One region of the Cytobacillus solani genome, then DNA from elsewhere that is predicted to be linked to it. Evidence: predicted binding sites of a transcription regulator. Region 1 holds the regulator's gene; the other holds the start of a gene.
What was found. Region 1 encodes NrdR, which represses ribonucleotide reductase genes. Its sites were predicted from a motif close to AACACNATATATNGTGTT; they were not measured.

Region 1 (7,801 bases):
CTCGGGAATTCATCCAGAAAGAGCGGCTGATGATTTATCCAAAGAAGAAATAGAAAGACTTCATAAGGAAATTTCAGATACCTTATTAGAAGCAGTTCAAAAAGGGGGGAGTACGATTCGATCGTACGTAAACTCTCAAGGGCAAATTGGCATGTTTCAGCTTGAGCTTTTTGTCTATGGCAGAAAAGGAGAAGAGTGCAGGGTTTGCGGAAGTACACTTGAAAGAATGGTTTCAGGTGGACGTGGAACGGTCTTTTGTCCAAAATGCCAAGTAAAATAAGTTTTTAAAAAGGGGCTGACCAGTCGCCTCCGCATTTCATGTTAACAAAGGATAGGCTTCTTCCATATACTATCTTAGCGATTGTCAGGGAGGAGTCCTGTTCATATGGTGTACTCGATCACACTTTTGTTATTAGCGTTTGCTGTAAGTCTGGATAGCTTTAGTGTTGGATTAACTTATGGCATAAGAAAAATGCATATTCCATTTAAATCAATTGGCATAATCGCCTGTTGTTCTGCCATTGCATTAATGACTGCAATGATGATTGGCCGTGTTTCAGCTCAATTTTTATCTCCTGCATTTGCGGAAAGCTTAGGAGGAATCATTCTTATTGGTCTCGGTGCTTGGGTTTTGTATCAATTTTTCCGGACTGAAAAAGCTAAGGATGTTCTTCCGCATGAGAAAACGATTGTCAATTTTGAAATAAAATCACTAGGGATAGTGATTAATATTTTGCAAAAGCCGATGTCTGCAGATTTTGATAAATCAGGGACGATTACAGGAATAGAAGCATTAATGCTCGGGGTTGCTTTATCACTTGATGCTTTTGGTGCGGGAATTGGAGCAGCAATGCTTGGCTATTCTCCATATTATTTAGCATTAACTGTGGCGATCATGAGTTCGCTATTTGTTTTTATGGGGATGAAAATCGGTACATTTTTTTCTAAAAGCAGTTGGGTACAAAAATGTTCATTCATTCCTGGCGTTCTATTAATTCTGCTGGGAATTTGGAAAATTTAATAGTTTAGGGAGAATTAACGAATGTCTATTGTTGTTGGCTTAACAGGTGGAATTGCAAGTGGTAAAAGCACCGTTTCTTCCATCTTAATTGAGAAAGGAATAACAGTCATTGATGCAGATATTGAAGCTCGGTTAGCCGTTGAAAATGGCGAGGAAGCCTATTATGAAATTGTCCGCCACTTTGGTGACGAAGTTCTGCTTACGGATGGTTCAATTGATCGGGGAAAATTAGGTTCGATTATATTTCATAATCAAGAAAAACGTCTTATGCTCAATAATATTGTACATCCAGCTGTGCGGAAAAGAATGATCGTGAAAAAAGAAATGGCCATTGGTAATGGGGAAAGGTTAATTATTATGGACATTCCATTGCTCTTCGAGAGTAAACTTACATTTCTAGTGGATAAGACATTATTAGTGTATGTAGATGAAACGGTTCAATTAGATCGACTAATGGAGCGTAATCAGCTTTCGAAAGAGGACGCAATTGCGAGAATCCGCTCGCAAATGTCATTAAGGGAAAAAATTCACTTGGCAGATGCGGTGATTAATAATAATGGAACAATTGAAGAAACAAAGAAGCAGTTAGTAGACATCCTGAAAAAATGGAATGCGATTTAAAAGAGCCGGAGGGCTCTTTTTTTATCCTTTTTTTTCATGAATTAACAGAATAATAAAACATTTAATTTCCACATTTTAATTATCGCAAATGTCCACCAATATGTTATACTAATTACAACAACAAACATTAAAAGTATAACATTAATGTGGAAGGGGCCGTAATATGAAGGCGAATATTGCAATTAATGGTTTTGGAAGAATTGGACGAATGGTATTTAGAAAGGCCATTCTTGACGACAAACTTAATGTGGTTGCCATCAATGCAAGCTATCCTGCAGAGACTTTGGCACACTTAATAAAATATGATACAAACCATGGGCAATTTGAAGGGGAAGTTATTGCTGAAGAGGGAGCTATTATTGTAAACGGAAAGAGAGTTCAATTATTGAGCAACCGTAATCCAGAAGAACTTCCTTGGCAGCAATTAAATATTGATATCGTCATTGAAGCAACAGGGAAATTTAATTCACGAGATAAAGCTGCTCTTCATTTAGAAGCTGGTGCAAAGAAAGTTATCTTAACGGCACCAGGAAAGAATGAAGATGTGACAATTGTTATGGGGGTAAATGAAAGCGCATTAAACATTGATGAGCATGATATTATTTCTAATGCCTCTTGTACAACAAACTGCTTAGCACCTGTTGCGAAGGTGCTTGATGAACAATTCGGAATTGAAAATGGCTTAATGACAACTGTTCATGCGTATACAAATGATCAGAAAAATATTGATAATCCACATAAGGATTTACGTCGTGCACGTGCATGTGGCCAGTCAATCATTCCGACATCAACAGGTGCAGCAAAGGCATTGTCATTAGTACTTCCGCATTTAAAAGGAAAGCTGCATGGAATGGCTTTACGAGTACCGACACCGAACGTATCGTTAGTTGATTTAGTTGTTGATCTTAAATCGGATGTAACAATTGATCAGATCAACGATGCTTTTGAAGCCGCGTCTAAAGGTTCATTAAATGGTGTTTTAGATATTACAGATGAGCCATTAGTATCCATCGATTTTAATACAAATGAACATTCAGCAATTATCGACGGATTATCAACAATGGTAATTGGTTCGAATAAAGTGAAAGTTCTAGCATGGTATGATAATGAATGGGGTTATTCTTGCCGTGTTGTTGACTTAACAAAATATGTGGCTCAGGAATTATTCAATTCCTCAATTGTAAAAGTTGCCAACTAAATAATTGCAAATGATTAAGGCTTGCCGTTCCAGCGGCAGGCCTATTTTAAATTGGAAGTATTTGTTATATCTGCATGCTCTCAGTCCTTTTGGAAAAGGGATAAAGGTGGAAATCGAAGACCCCTTAACAATTTTTTTAAAAGCATATATTGCAAAAAGAAATCAAACAAAGTATACTAGTCCTCGTGAACTTCTTAAATTTTGGTTATAATGGCTACTTAAAGGGTTAGGACCTCTCTGGACTAACTTTCCCCCGTGGTAGTTGTGAACCATTGGAAACTTAGAAATTCATTATTATTGTTAAAGGGGGAAATTTGAATATGGAAACAATGGGTCGTCATGTTATCTCAGAATTATGGGGATGCGATTTTGAAAAGTTAAATGATATGGATTTTATTGAAAGAACTTTTGTAGGTGCCGCATTAAAGTCTGGTGCTGAAATTCGCGAGGTTGCCTTTCATAAATTTGCACCACAAGGTGTAAGCGGTGTGGTTATTATTTCCGAATCACATTTAACAATTCATAGCTTCCCAGAACATGGATATGCAAGTATTGATGTGTATACATGCGGTGATCTTGATCCTAGCATTGCTGCTAATTTCATTGCAGAGGCTTTAGGAGCCGAGACATGTGAGAATATTGAGATTCCTCGCGGAATGGGTCCTGTTCAAGTTAAGCAATCTAACATTCTATAATGATTATTGAGATGTGAAACTCAAGAGGTGTATTTTATACACCTCTTTTTATTTTGTCTAGATTATACTGTTGGGGTTTTTCATAAAAAATAGTACAATAAGATTATCATATATGAACGATTAGGATTCGGAGCTGATAATATGAAATGTCCTTCATGTCAAAGTAACAATACCCGTGTTCTCGATTCCCGTCCAGTCGATGATTACCGATCGATCCGTCGCAGAAGGGAATGCGAGGCATGCGGATACCGTTTCACAACCTTTGAGAAGGTGGAGGAAATTCCGCTTATTGTTGTCAAAAAAGAGGGAACAAGAGAAGAGTTTAGCCGTGACAAGATTTTACGAGGATTAATTAAAGCGTGTGAAAAAAGACCAGTTGCTCTAAAGGAATTAGAGGAAATTACTTCTGGCGTTGAAAAAGAATTACGCAGCAATGGTGTTTCGGAAATTAAGAGTGAAGCTGTTGGCGAAATGGTTATGGACAGGTTAGCAAAGGTTGATGACGTAGCATATGTAAGATTTGCCTCTGTCTATAGACAATTTAAGGATATTAATGTATTTATTGAAGAGCTGAAGGAATTGATAAAGAAAGAAAAGTAATTTTACTTGAGCTAAAAGATTCTCTTTAGCTCTTTTTTTACTTTGATTTGGATGAATAAAATGAAAGGTTGATGATGATGGCTCAGCATTGGCAAGAAATGCTCCCTGTAGATAGATATGCGGTTGCTGCTAATGGGTTATTGCATGAATATGACCGGAAAGTACTAACCTTTTTATATCAGCCTTTAATTGGGTCAACCTGCTTTAGTTTATATATGACATTGTGGGCAGAGCTTGCAGAAAATCGATTATGGTCCAGTTCAAATACCCATCATAGTTTAATGAACTTTATGGATATGAATCTGGAGAGGATTTATCAGGCACGTGTAAAGCTAGAAGGAATCGGTCTTCTAAAAGTATATGAGCGAAAAGATGAGGAATCCCGTTCATTTATTTATGAGCTTATTCCCCCATTAACGCCTGAAGAATTTTTTTTAGATGGAATGCTCAATATTTATTTGTATAGAAAAGTGGGAAAGAATCAATATTCAAGATTGAAACGGTTTTTTGCTGAGGATAATATCCATTCAACGGAAGAGTATCAAGAAGTAACAAAATCTTTTCAGGATGTGTACATGTCAGGACACCAGGAGACAATCTCCATTACTAAAGATACAGAACAAGCGATGCTTCCGCCTGATGGACAGCGTTTTATTGGAAGAAATGAACCAGAGAGCATTCAGGTTAGCCAAGTACTATTTAATTTCGACCTTCTAGCTGCTGGTTTAAATGAATCTCTTGTTCCGAAGAAGGCTTTAACGAATAGAGTAAGAAATGCAATAAGTAATCTTGCCTTTTTATATGGGATCGACCCAATCCAAATGAAAAATATTGTGATTAGTGCCCTGACAGAAAATAATGAAATTAATATTGAAGAGCTAAGAAAATCAGCAAGAGACTGGTATCAGCTGCAAAATTATGATCAGTTGCCATCACTTGTTGATCGAACACAGCCTAGTCTGCATCAAACGCAAAAAAAAGAGCCTGAAACGAAGGAAGAGGAATTACTACGTTACTTAGAGATGACTTCTCCACGGCAATTATTAAAAGATATATCAGGCGGTGCAGAGCCTTCAAAGACGGACTTGCAAATTATTGAAGATGTGATGTTTCAGCAAAAGCTGCTGCCAGGAGTCGTTAATGTTCTAATTCAATATGTTATGCTAAAGTCAGATATGAAATTAACCAAAGCGTACGTAGAAAAAATTGCGAGTCATTGGGCAAGAAAGAAAATTACAACAGCAAAAGAAGCCATGCTTTTAGCAAAAAATGAACATAAACAATACACCGAATGGGCAGAAGGGAAGAAAACACCAAAGACAACAAAATCTTCTGGTAAAAAGAAGCCGATTCGGACCGAAATGCTGCCGGAATGGTTTGATGATCAAGAGAAGACAAAGCCAGCTGACAAGAAGAAAGATGATGAAGAACTGAAATTGAAAAAAAGGGAACTGGAAGAAACTTTGAAGAAATTGCGTTCAGGGGAGGGAACTGAGTGATGGAGAAAATTAATGATACATTAAAACGTCTTGCTGGAAAGGGAGACTTTAAAAAAAGGTATGAAATGCAGCGCAGAGAGACATTGAACAACCCTGATGTGCAAGATTTCTTAAAAATCCATGAGGATGAAATAACAGCTGATATGATAAATAAAAGCTTAATAAAACTATATGAATATACCCAGCAATGCAAGGAATGCAATCAATGTTCGAGCCTTGATAACTGTATAAATATGATGAAGGGCTATCACCCAAAGCTTGTTATTCAAAGGGGAAGCATTGATCTTCATTATGATAAATGTCCGCGGAAAGTGATGGATGATGAAAAGCGTAAAAATGAAAAACTAATACAAAGTTTATATGTCCCTAGCGATATTCTTCATGCGTCCTTTGACTCTATTTACGAGGATGATGACCGGATTGATGCTGTCCAGAAAGCGGCATCTTTTCTTATGAGCTACAAACCTGACTCGAAACAAAAAGGGATCTACTTCTATGGGAAGTTTGGGGTTGGAAAATCGTATTTATTGGGTGCCATTGCCAATGAACTCGCGAAAAAGAAAGTATCTTCAATGATCGTCTATGTACCTGAATTTTTACGGGAAATGAAAAGCTCGATTGCGGATTCCACTTTAAATGACAAAATTGCTGCTATTAAAAAGGTTCCTGTTTTGATGTTTGATGATATTGGAGCAGAGACGATGTCGAGCTGGACAAGAGATGAAGTGCTCGGTCCGATTCTTCAGTTTAGAATGCTTGAAAGTTTGCCGACATTCTTTACGTCAAACTTCGATTTTCACGAGCTGGAGCATCATTTATCATACAGTCAGCGTGGCGAAGAGGAGAAGATGAAAGCAAGACGAATCATGGAACGTATTAAATACTTAGCCGAACCCGTTTTAGTTGAAGGACCTAATCGGAGGGTATAATCAATATTTAATTTAGCTGTCAGATAATCTGGCAGCTTTTTTTAGGTTCTTTTTTAAATGAGTGTTGTTTTTGGATAGAATGTGAGAATGAAAATAGTTGATAAAATGTTTGGTTGACTGGAGCGTAAGGTGCGAGACTCCTGCGGGAGGAGTGGGACAGGTGAGACCCCACAGGAGCTTGTGTTCCGAGGAGGCTCACCGCCCACCCCGCGGGTCGCTGCGCATCCTGGAGTGGAAGTCAACCTCTACTCACTAAATATTAATTAGTAACAGTGTTTGCAGAAAAAGGTCCTTATTTAAAAACCCTTAAGACTTTTATGTGGATACTTCTATTTTGTCCAAGTCCCCCATATACATTTAAAACAGAGATTTTAACAAAGGGGGGATTTGGTTGATCGAAATCATTTTCCAAAAGAATGAAGATGCAAAGGATTTTTACAAGTATCTACAGCTTTATCTAGCATCTTCTGCATTATCTAATCATCTTCTTCATTTTGAAGATCAACATATAGTAAAAATGAATATTGGGTCAAACGGTGAGAAGTATGTAGAAATTGTCAAGGAAGCTTTTTACCAATTTATAATAAAAAGCAAACAGGATCATTGGTTTCGCAGAATTTTGGCAGAGCATTATTACTATGAAGACGAAGAGGAACAGCAGCAAATCCTTGAAATCATCCACTCCATCCTTGAAGGAAGCAGGGAAGACATGACAGCGTTTGTTAGTGAGCTAGATGTTGAAAAGAATTTGAAGGAAGCCATCAGACAAATTTTTCAAGAAAATATTGCCTTTTCCTTTGATTCTTTTGTGAAATTTAGGATGCGTCCGTTAATGGACCAAATGGCGAAGTATGTAGAAATATCAATTGATGAATATAAGATGGAGCAGGAATACCAGATGTTTATTCAAACATTGAGGGATTTTCTGTCAGGCAGGGAAGCAAAGCTAAACCAAATTCATTTACTTATTGATGACGGGATTCACTTTTTTGATGATCAATTTTATGAAATCAAGCGTTCAGACCTTTCAAGAATGATTGACCGCAAGCTATTGTTTAACCATCCAGTATATATAGATTCTGTAACAATCGCTCCTTTGCTCTCTATTGCGCCAAGCTCTATTTATTTATATGCGGAGGATATTGAACAGCCGCTTGTCAGAACGATTCATAATATTTTTGAAGAAAGGCTAATTTTTGTTCCCATTGCAAAGTTCTATGATAGTAAGAGGCAGTTTT
Region 2 (7,801 bases), 330 kb from region 1:
TTTGCCAGTGCCCGAGCTAATCCGACACGCTGCTGCATTCCTCCGCTTAATTGTTTAGGAAATTGGCTTTCATAGCCCTCTAGACCTACTAGCTTTAAAGCATTTAGTGCCTTTTTCTTTCTTTCTTCCTTATCTACTCCTTGTATTTCCAGTCCATACTCTGTATTTTCAAGGATGGTGCGATGGGGGAGTAAGGCAAAATTCTGAAATACCATGCTGATTTTTTTGCGCCGTACATTCCTTAGCTCTTCTTTTTTCATTTTTGTTATATCTTTTCCGTCAATCAAAACTTCTCCTACTGTAGGATCAATAAGTCTATTTAATGTACGAACTAATGTGGACTTTCCGCTACCAGATAGACCCATGATGACAAAAATTTCACCAGCATGGACATTAAATGTTGCTTGATTGACACCGACTGTGGAGCCGGTTCTTTTTAAAATATCTGTTTTTGAATTCCCTTCATTTAAAAGCTGCAGTGCTTTTTTAGGATTTTTTCCAAAAACCTTTGTTACGTTTTTAACACTTAATTTCACGTGTTGTTCTTTCAAATCTTTCACCTCGTTCAATTGAAACTTCTGGACTAGTAGCCTTTACTAATTAAGCTAATCAGTAATATTTGCCGCGCAATAAGGACCATTTAATTGTATTTGTTTTAAAAAAATAGGGCAAAGCTGGTAAATAGCCATATTCAGCTGTAAACTTTGTACAGTAAAAACTGAACGTACTGTATAACGTGAATCCTTACAATTCCTATCTTTTCCTCCAAGATGCTATGCTATATCCATCTTTACATTCTGAAAAATAGTGGTAGTCTAATAAATGATTATTTCATTTTTGAGGGTAAACTAATGAAATATTGAAACAGTTAATTTTACATTTATGGATGTGAATAATTACATGGATGGGAAAGAACAGCTCGAACGTGTTCGAGAAAGGGTCATTGAAACCATTGCGAAAAATATGAATTTATATGGTATTACCGATTCTATAGGGCGATTATATGGAATGTTATATTTTCAAAATCATCCGATGACGCTTGACGAGATGAAGGAAGAGCTCGGTATGAGCAAAACAAGCATGAGCACCTCAGTCCGCACCTTAACGGATTTAAAAATGGTAGAGAAGGTGTGGAAAAAGGGAACAAGAAAAGATTTATATCAAGCAGAAGAGGACTGGTACCAAACCTTTATTGATTTCTTCTCCATTAAATGGCGTGCAGGAATTTCAATGAACATTGCTGCGATGACTAAATCCATATTAGAGCTTGAAAGGTTAGCAAAATCTGAAGAGGCAGATGAGGAAGTGCGCACTGCCGCAGAAATTGATATTACGAAAATGAAGGCCGCACTTAGTTATTATGAATGGTTAAATCGTTTGGTGGATAGCTTTGAATCAGAAGAGATTTTTGATTTTATCCCGAAAAACAAAGACGAATTGTAAGTTTATTGAAAGCACAGGATCCTGTGCTTTTTCGTTTTTTAAACATTAGTATCTAATTAGAAGTGCAAGCCGCAAAAAATATTGAAATTTGTCTTATTTTGTTATAAACCTATGAATCTCTCTTATTTTCTCCCGATTCTAGTTTTTTTTGATTTTGACAAATTTAACTTCACGTGAATCAAACACAATATGTAGTGGTGTCGAAAATAATTCAGGTACTATATGTTGATTTTAGAGTTCTAGTATGGTAACTTTAGGTTATTCATTAAATCAACTAGATTTAACATAGGTTTGAAGTTACTATCAAAATTGAATATTTTTATTTGAAGGAGTTGTAAAAATGTCTGTTGCATTAGGACAAAAAATGAGTTTAAACATTGAGCGCTTGAATGAAGACATCCGTCTATTTCCTCAAGTACACCCTATCACCTCTGATATGAAAATGACCCACAAAGGGGTATCCCGTTTAGTCATGTTGGATAGGTATACATTTAAAGATACAGAAAAAATAACTCTAACTAATGGGGACTTCGTCGTTCTTACCATCAAAGAAGATCCAAAATTCCCTGCTCGAGGGCTTGGCTATATCCTAGATATTGATTGGGAAAACAAAGCAGCATCTGTTCTAGTGGAAGAAGATTATCGCGGGGTTCTTGATGACCCAGAAGAAGCACAAACTGGAATCATCAAGCGATCCCTAGATGTCATTGAAAAACCGCTGGAGCTTTTTTATGAGCAAATTGCAAAACGTAATGCAACAGGTCTTGCTTCCGTTGAGAAAACAGAAGAGAAAAGACAAGAATGGTTTGAGAAATTCTACCAAGAGCTTGCAAGCTTAAACTTTATCCCTGCTGGCCGTGTTCTATATGGGGCGGGAGCAGATACGGACGTAACATACTTTAACTGCTATGTTATGCCATTTGTTCAAGATTCCCGTGAAGGCATCTCTGAACACCGTAAGCAGGTGATGGAAATCATGAGCCGCGGAGGCGGAGTCGGAACGAACGGTTCCACCTTAAGACCACGAAACACGCTGGCAAAAGGGGTTAATGGAAAATCATCAGGCTCTGTTTCATGGTTAGATGATATTGCGAAATTGACTCATCTTGTTGAGCAAGGCGGTTCCCGCAGGGGGGCCCAGATGATCATGCTTAGTGATTGGCATCCTGATATTATTGAATTCATCATTTCAAAAATGCAAAATCCAAGAATTTTGCGATTCTTGCTTGAAACGACGAATGATGAAACAATTAAAAAATATGCAAAAGAAAAATTAAAATATACCCCTTTTACTGAGCAAGAACTAGCAATGTACCAAGGAATTGTAAATTATAAACAAATTCCAGGACATGGCGGCTTTAATGAGAAAATTATTAATGATGCGGAAGAGAAATTAGCAACTGGCGGAAATTACTCTGTTCATAATTCTGAATTCCTTACTGGAGCGAATATTTCTGTTTGCTTAACGAAGGAATTCATGAATGCAGTTGAGAATGATGCTGAATATGAACTTCGATTCCCAGATGTAGAGAGCTATGATCAAGATGAAATGCGTATCTACAATGAGGAATGGCATAAATTTGGGGATGTCCGCGAATGGGAAAAGCTTGGTCATAAAGTCCGAGTTTATCGCAAAATCCAAGCAAAAGAGCTTTGGAATTTAATCAACATATGTGCGACTTACTCAGCAGAACCAGGCATTTTCTTTATCGATAATGCAAATGATATGACAAATGCAAGAGCATATGGACAGAAGGTTGTAGCAACAAACCCGTGTGGGGAACAGCCTCTCGCACCATACAGTGTCTGCAATTTGGCTGCGGTTAACCTAGCAGAAATGGCAGATAAGGAGAACAAAACAGTAAACTTTGAGAAACTAAAACGTACAGTTGAAGTTGGTGTACGGATGCAGGATAACGTAATAGATGCAACTCCATATTTTCTTGCAGAAAATAAAAAACAGGCTCTTGGTGAACGCCGTGTTGGTTTAGGAGTCATGGGTCTGCACGATTTATTAATCTATTGTGAAACAGAATATGGTTCTGAAAAGGGCAATGAGCTTGTTGATAAAGTATTTGAAACAATTGCGACGACTGCCTACCGTTCTTCTGTTGAACTTGCCAAGGAAAAAGGAAGCTTCCCGTTCTTAACTGGGGAAACAGAAGAAGAGACAAATCGTTTAAGAAAAGCCTTTACAGAAACTGGATTTATGCAAAAAATGCCTGCAGATATTCAACAATCAATTATCGAAAACGGAATTCGCAACTCCCATCTTTTAACCGTGGCTCCTACAGGATCCACAGGAACGATGGTTGGGGTATCAACAGGCCTTGAACCTTACTTCTCCTTCTCTTACTTCAGAAGCGGCCGTTTAGGCAAATTCATTGAAGTGAAGGCAGATATTGTTCAAGAATATTTAGATGCAAATCCGGATGCAGATCCGAATAACCTGCCTGAATGGTTTATTGCTGCTATGGACTTAGCACCAGAAGCGCATGCAGATGTTCAGTGCATTATTCAGCGCTGGATTGACAGCTCTATCAGTAAAACGGTTAATGCACCGAAAGGATATAGTGTTGAACAGGTAGAAAAGGTGTACGAGCGATTATACCGCGGCGGTGCAAAAGGCGGAACTGTGTATGTTGACGGTTCACGTGATTCGCAAGTTTTAACGTTAAAAGCTGAGGAAAACAGCTTCGATGATACGAGCTATGATAAAAAAGAAAAAACGAAACAACATGTTGTACTTGTTGATACAATCAATGATCTTCGTTCTACAAATGTAACGATTGGTTCAGAGGTTGGGAACACATGTCCAGTCTGCCGCAAAGGAAGCGTTGAGGAAATTGGCGGATGCAACACATGTACAAATTGCAACGCTCAGCTAAAATGCGGATTGTAGAATAAAAACGAAAGAAAAAGAAGATGGAGTCTTAGTCCATCTTCTTTTTTGCGTATCAAAATAAAAAACATCATGTCCACCGTACTATTTTTGTGTGTCCTTGATTAAAAATGTATCAAGTGAGTACATCGACGGGAGTGGCTTGCATGTATATAGACGGTGTTTTTTCAGGAGGGGGAATAAAAGGGTTTGCACTAATAGGTGCCTATGCTGAGGTTGAGAAAAGAGGCTTTCGTTTCAAAAGAGTAGCTGGGACAAGTGCAGGATCAATTGTCGCAGCTTTAATTGCTGCAAAATATACAAGTGAAGAAATTTATCAATTAATGGATGAACTTGAATTGGAGAAGTTTCTTGATTCGAGAAAAACCTATATCCCTTTAGCAGTGACGAAATGGGTGTTCCTTTATTGGCGACTCGGATTGTACAAAGGAGATGAACTGGAGAAATGGGTTAAAGAAAAGCTGGCTGCCAGAGGGTTAAGAAAGTTTTCTGATCTTCCTCAGCAGGCACTGAGAGTCGTTGCTTCTGACTTAACCAATGGCCGTCTCGTCGTTCTGCCGGATGATTTAATTCATTACGGCATTGATCCTGGGTCATTTTCAATTGCTAAAGCTATCCGAATGAGCTGCAGCCTTCCGTATTTTTTTGAACCAGTAAAGCTTCATACAAGGGGGGAGGCAAGTATTATTGTTGATGGCGGAGTACTGAGTAATTTTCCGATGTGGCTATTTGATAAAGACAATGTGAAAAAAATACGTCCAGTATTAGGAATAAAGCTAAGTCATAATGCCGTTGACCGACCGAAAAATAAAATCAAAAATGCGATCCAAATGTACGAAGCGTTATTTGAAACGATGAAGGATGCGCATGATTCGAGATATATTTCCAGAAAGCATGCGAAAAATATTATCTTTATTCCAACGGAGGGGGCATTAACAACAGAATTTCAATTAACTCAGGAGAAGAAACAAGCACTTGTCCAGTTAGGAGAGCAATGTGCAAATCAGTTCTTTTCACAATGGACGTATTAGACAAAAATAAAAAAGGTCGAGCTTATTATAGGGAAGCCCGATCTTTCTTTTTGCCTTTTTTTCCTTGAATCACGGTTAAATGTGTGGAAGACTTTTTTTTCGACTTTTTAAGAGATGTTAAGGAATTCCCGGAATTGGTCTTACGGGTATGTCCTTTCCCTAAGTGATTCGTCTGAAAACGCTTTTTTGATTTTTTTGCTGCGCGTATAAAGGCTTGTTGTTCACGTTTTCTTGGGCTAGCTTTATAAAAACGCTGAAAAATATAGTAAATTACAGCACCAACTAATAAAATGACAGCAATCCTTAGCAAAAAACCGGTAGGATTTGAGAACAAATTAGCAGTCATTCCCACGACAGCAAGTAAGATAAGGCCGAGGACTACGAATACTGAAATCCGATTTTTCAAGAAAGCCACCTCCCTATGAGCATGATGAGCATATTTTCTATCTTTTAAACTTGATCTACCTAGAAATTATTCGATATTTTTTGTTATTAACTCGTAAAAAGCTGTCTGTACCTATCTCTATTCTACAGAAAATATGAAAAAACCTCTAGGAAGGAGGCTTAATTTCCTTTAGGGTGTTTATCTAAATTCTTTTTCATGCAAGGGAATAAACCGGAAAGGACATAATAAGAAATGGAGGTGGTAAAAATGGCAGTAGAAAAGCAACTGGAACAAAATCAACGTGAAAAACCAATGTCCTTTATTACCTTGGTAATAGTAACTGGATTAATTGGTGGAATATTGTGGAGTGGTCTTGGCTATTTAGCCTACGTATTTAATTTAACAGGTATTAGACCCAATGTTATATTGGAGCCATGGACAATTGGGGACTGGAAAGAGGGCTGGCTTGGAACGGTTATTAGTATTGTAATGATTGGTGGAATATCCATTGTTCCAGCTTTTATCTATTATATTTTCTTACGCAGGTTCCCGAGTATCTGGATAGGGGCAGGTTATGGCATCGGTTTATTTATCGTTGTTTTTTTTATCCTCAATCCAATATTTCCAGGTATTGACCCTTTTAATGAACTTGAGAGAAATACCATTTTTACTTCTGTTTGTTTTTATATTTTATATGGTGTATTTGTAGGATATTCCATTTCATATGAAGAGAGCGAAATCAAATATAAAGAAAGAATGGAAAAAGACGCACAGCAGGATTCTAATTGAGAGAACTTAAAAAGCAGTTATATCCCCTGTTTGATCCTATCCTATTAAAGAAGCATTCTTAAAGTAGTGGAAAAGAAATCATTTATGATAAAATATTCTTGTAAATCAATCTTTTCCACGGGAGTGCGTAAATGAATAAAATATTATTATTGAATGGTCCCAATCTTAATTTATTGGGGAGACGTGAACCAGGTATATATGGTTCTACAACGTTAAAGCAGCTGGAAGAGAAAATTGTGGCTTTAGGCGAATCTAATGACACAGAAGTAGTCTGTTTTCAATCCAATCATGAAGGGGAGATCATTGATAAGCTTCATGAAGCAAATGATATCGGTGTGAATGGAATTATTTTTAACCCAGGTGCCTTCACGCATTATAGCTATGCAATAAGAGATGCAATTGCAGGGATACAGGTTTCTGTGATTGAGGTACATATTTCAAACGTCCATTCCCGTGAGTCCTTCCGTCATACCTCGGTCATTGCCCCAGTTGTGGCTGGACAAATTGTAGGCTTAGGCATGATTGGATATGAATTAGCCTTCCATGCTTTTCTAGAAAGAATAAAGGGGAGAGAATAAAAATGGAAAAATTACAAAGATTACGCTCAAGCTTTGAAAAACTAGGAATAGACGGCATGCTCATTACAAGTACATATAATCGCCGTTATATGACAAATTTTACTGGTTCTTCAGGGGTAGTGCTTATCAGCGGGGAGCATGCTCAATTTATTACAGATTTTCGCTATATTGAACAAGCTACTGCTCAATGTGCAGGGTATGAAATTGTTAAACATGCAGGCTCTATTCCAGATGAAGTAGCAGTACAAGTGAAGAAATTAGGAATAAAAAAGCTCGGCTTTGAACAAGATTATTTAACTTTTTCTGCTTTTAAAACATATGAAAAGGCCGTTCAGTCGGAATTAGTCCCTGTTTCTGGCGAAATTGAAAAATTACGCTTGATTAAGACGGATGCAGAGATTAAGATATTAAAGGTAGCGGCAGACATTGCGGATGCTGCCTTTAAACATATGGTTGAATACATCCGCCCAGGATTAACTGAGATGGAAGTTTCCAATGAGTTAGAGTTCTTTATGAGAAAAGCGGGTGCTGCCTCATCATCCTTTGATACAATTGTCGCTTCAGGCTATCGTGGTGCCCTTCCACACGGTGTGGCAAGTGATAAGGTAATTGAAAAAGGGGATATGGTAACTCTCGACTATGGTGCTTATTATAAAGGGTATGTCTCTGATAT

Region 2: FI644_RS17300 (vitamin B12-dependent ribonucleotide reductase) is a predicted target of NrdR. The motif match lies at 1,625-1,642, and genes of this name have one in related genera.

Annotation. Positions count from the first base shown of each region.
Region 1 is NZ_CP041305.1:3,127,377-3,135,177, forward strand. Features, by position in the region: gene mutM (DNA-formamidopyrimidine glycosylase) at 1-280, shown strand, start outside; gene ytaF (sporulation membrane protein YtaF) at 386-1,021, shown strand; gene coaE (dephospho-CoA kinase) at 1,043-1,642, shown strand; gene FI644_RS15670 (glyceraldehyde-3-phosphate dehydrogenase) at 1,806-2,840, shown strand; gene speD (adenosylmethionine decarboxylase) at 3,161-3,535, shown strand; gene nrdR (transcriptional regulator NrdR) at 3,677-4,135, shown strand; gene FI644_RS15685 (replication initiation and membrane attachment family protein) at 4,213-5,634, shown strand; gene dnaI (primosomal protein DnaI) at 5,634-6,563, shown strand; gene ytxC (putative sporulation protein YtxC) at 6,955-7,801, shown strand, end outside.
Region 2 is NZ_CP041305.1:3,457,292-3,465,092, forward strand. Features, by position in the region: gene FI644_RS17290 (quaternary amine ABC transporter ATP-binding protein) at 1-560, opposite strand, end outside; gene FI644_RS17295 (GbsR/MarR family transcriptional regulator) at 901-1,443, shown strand; gene FI644_RS17300 (vitamin B12-dependent ribonucleotide reductase) at 1,784-4,345, shown strand; gene FI644_RS17305 (patatin-like phospholipase family protein) at 4,492-5,376, shown strand; gene FI644_RS17310 (SA1362 family protein) at 5,402-5,791, opposite strand; gene FI644_RS17315 (YqhR family membrane protein) at 6,029-6,550, shown strand; gene aroQ (type II 3-dehydroquinate dehydratase) at 6,682-7,128, shown strand; gene FI644_RS17325 (M24 family metallopeptidase) at 7,131-7,801, shown strand, end outside.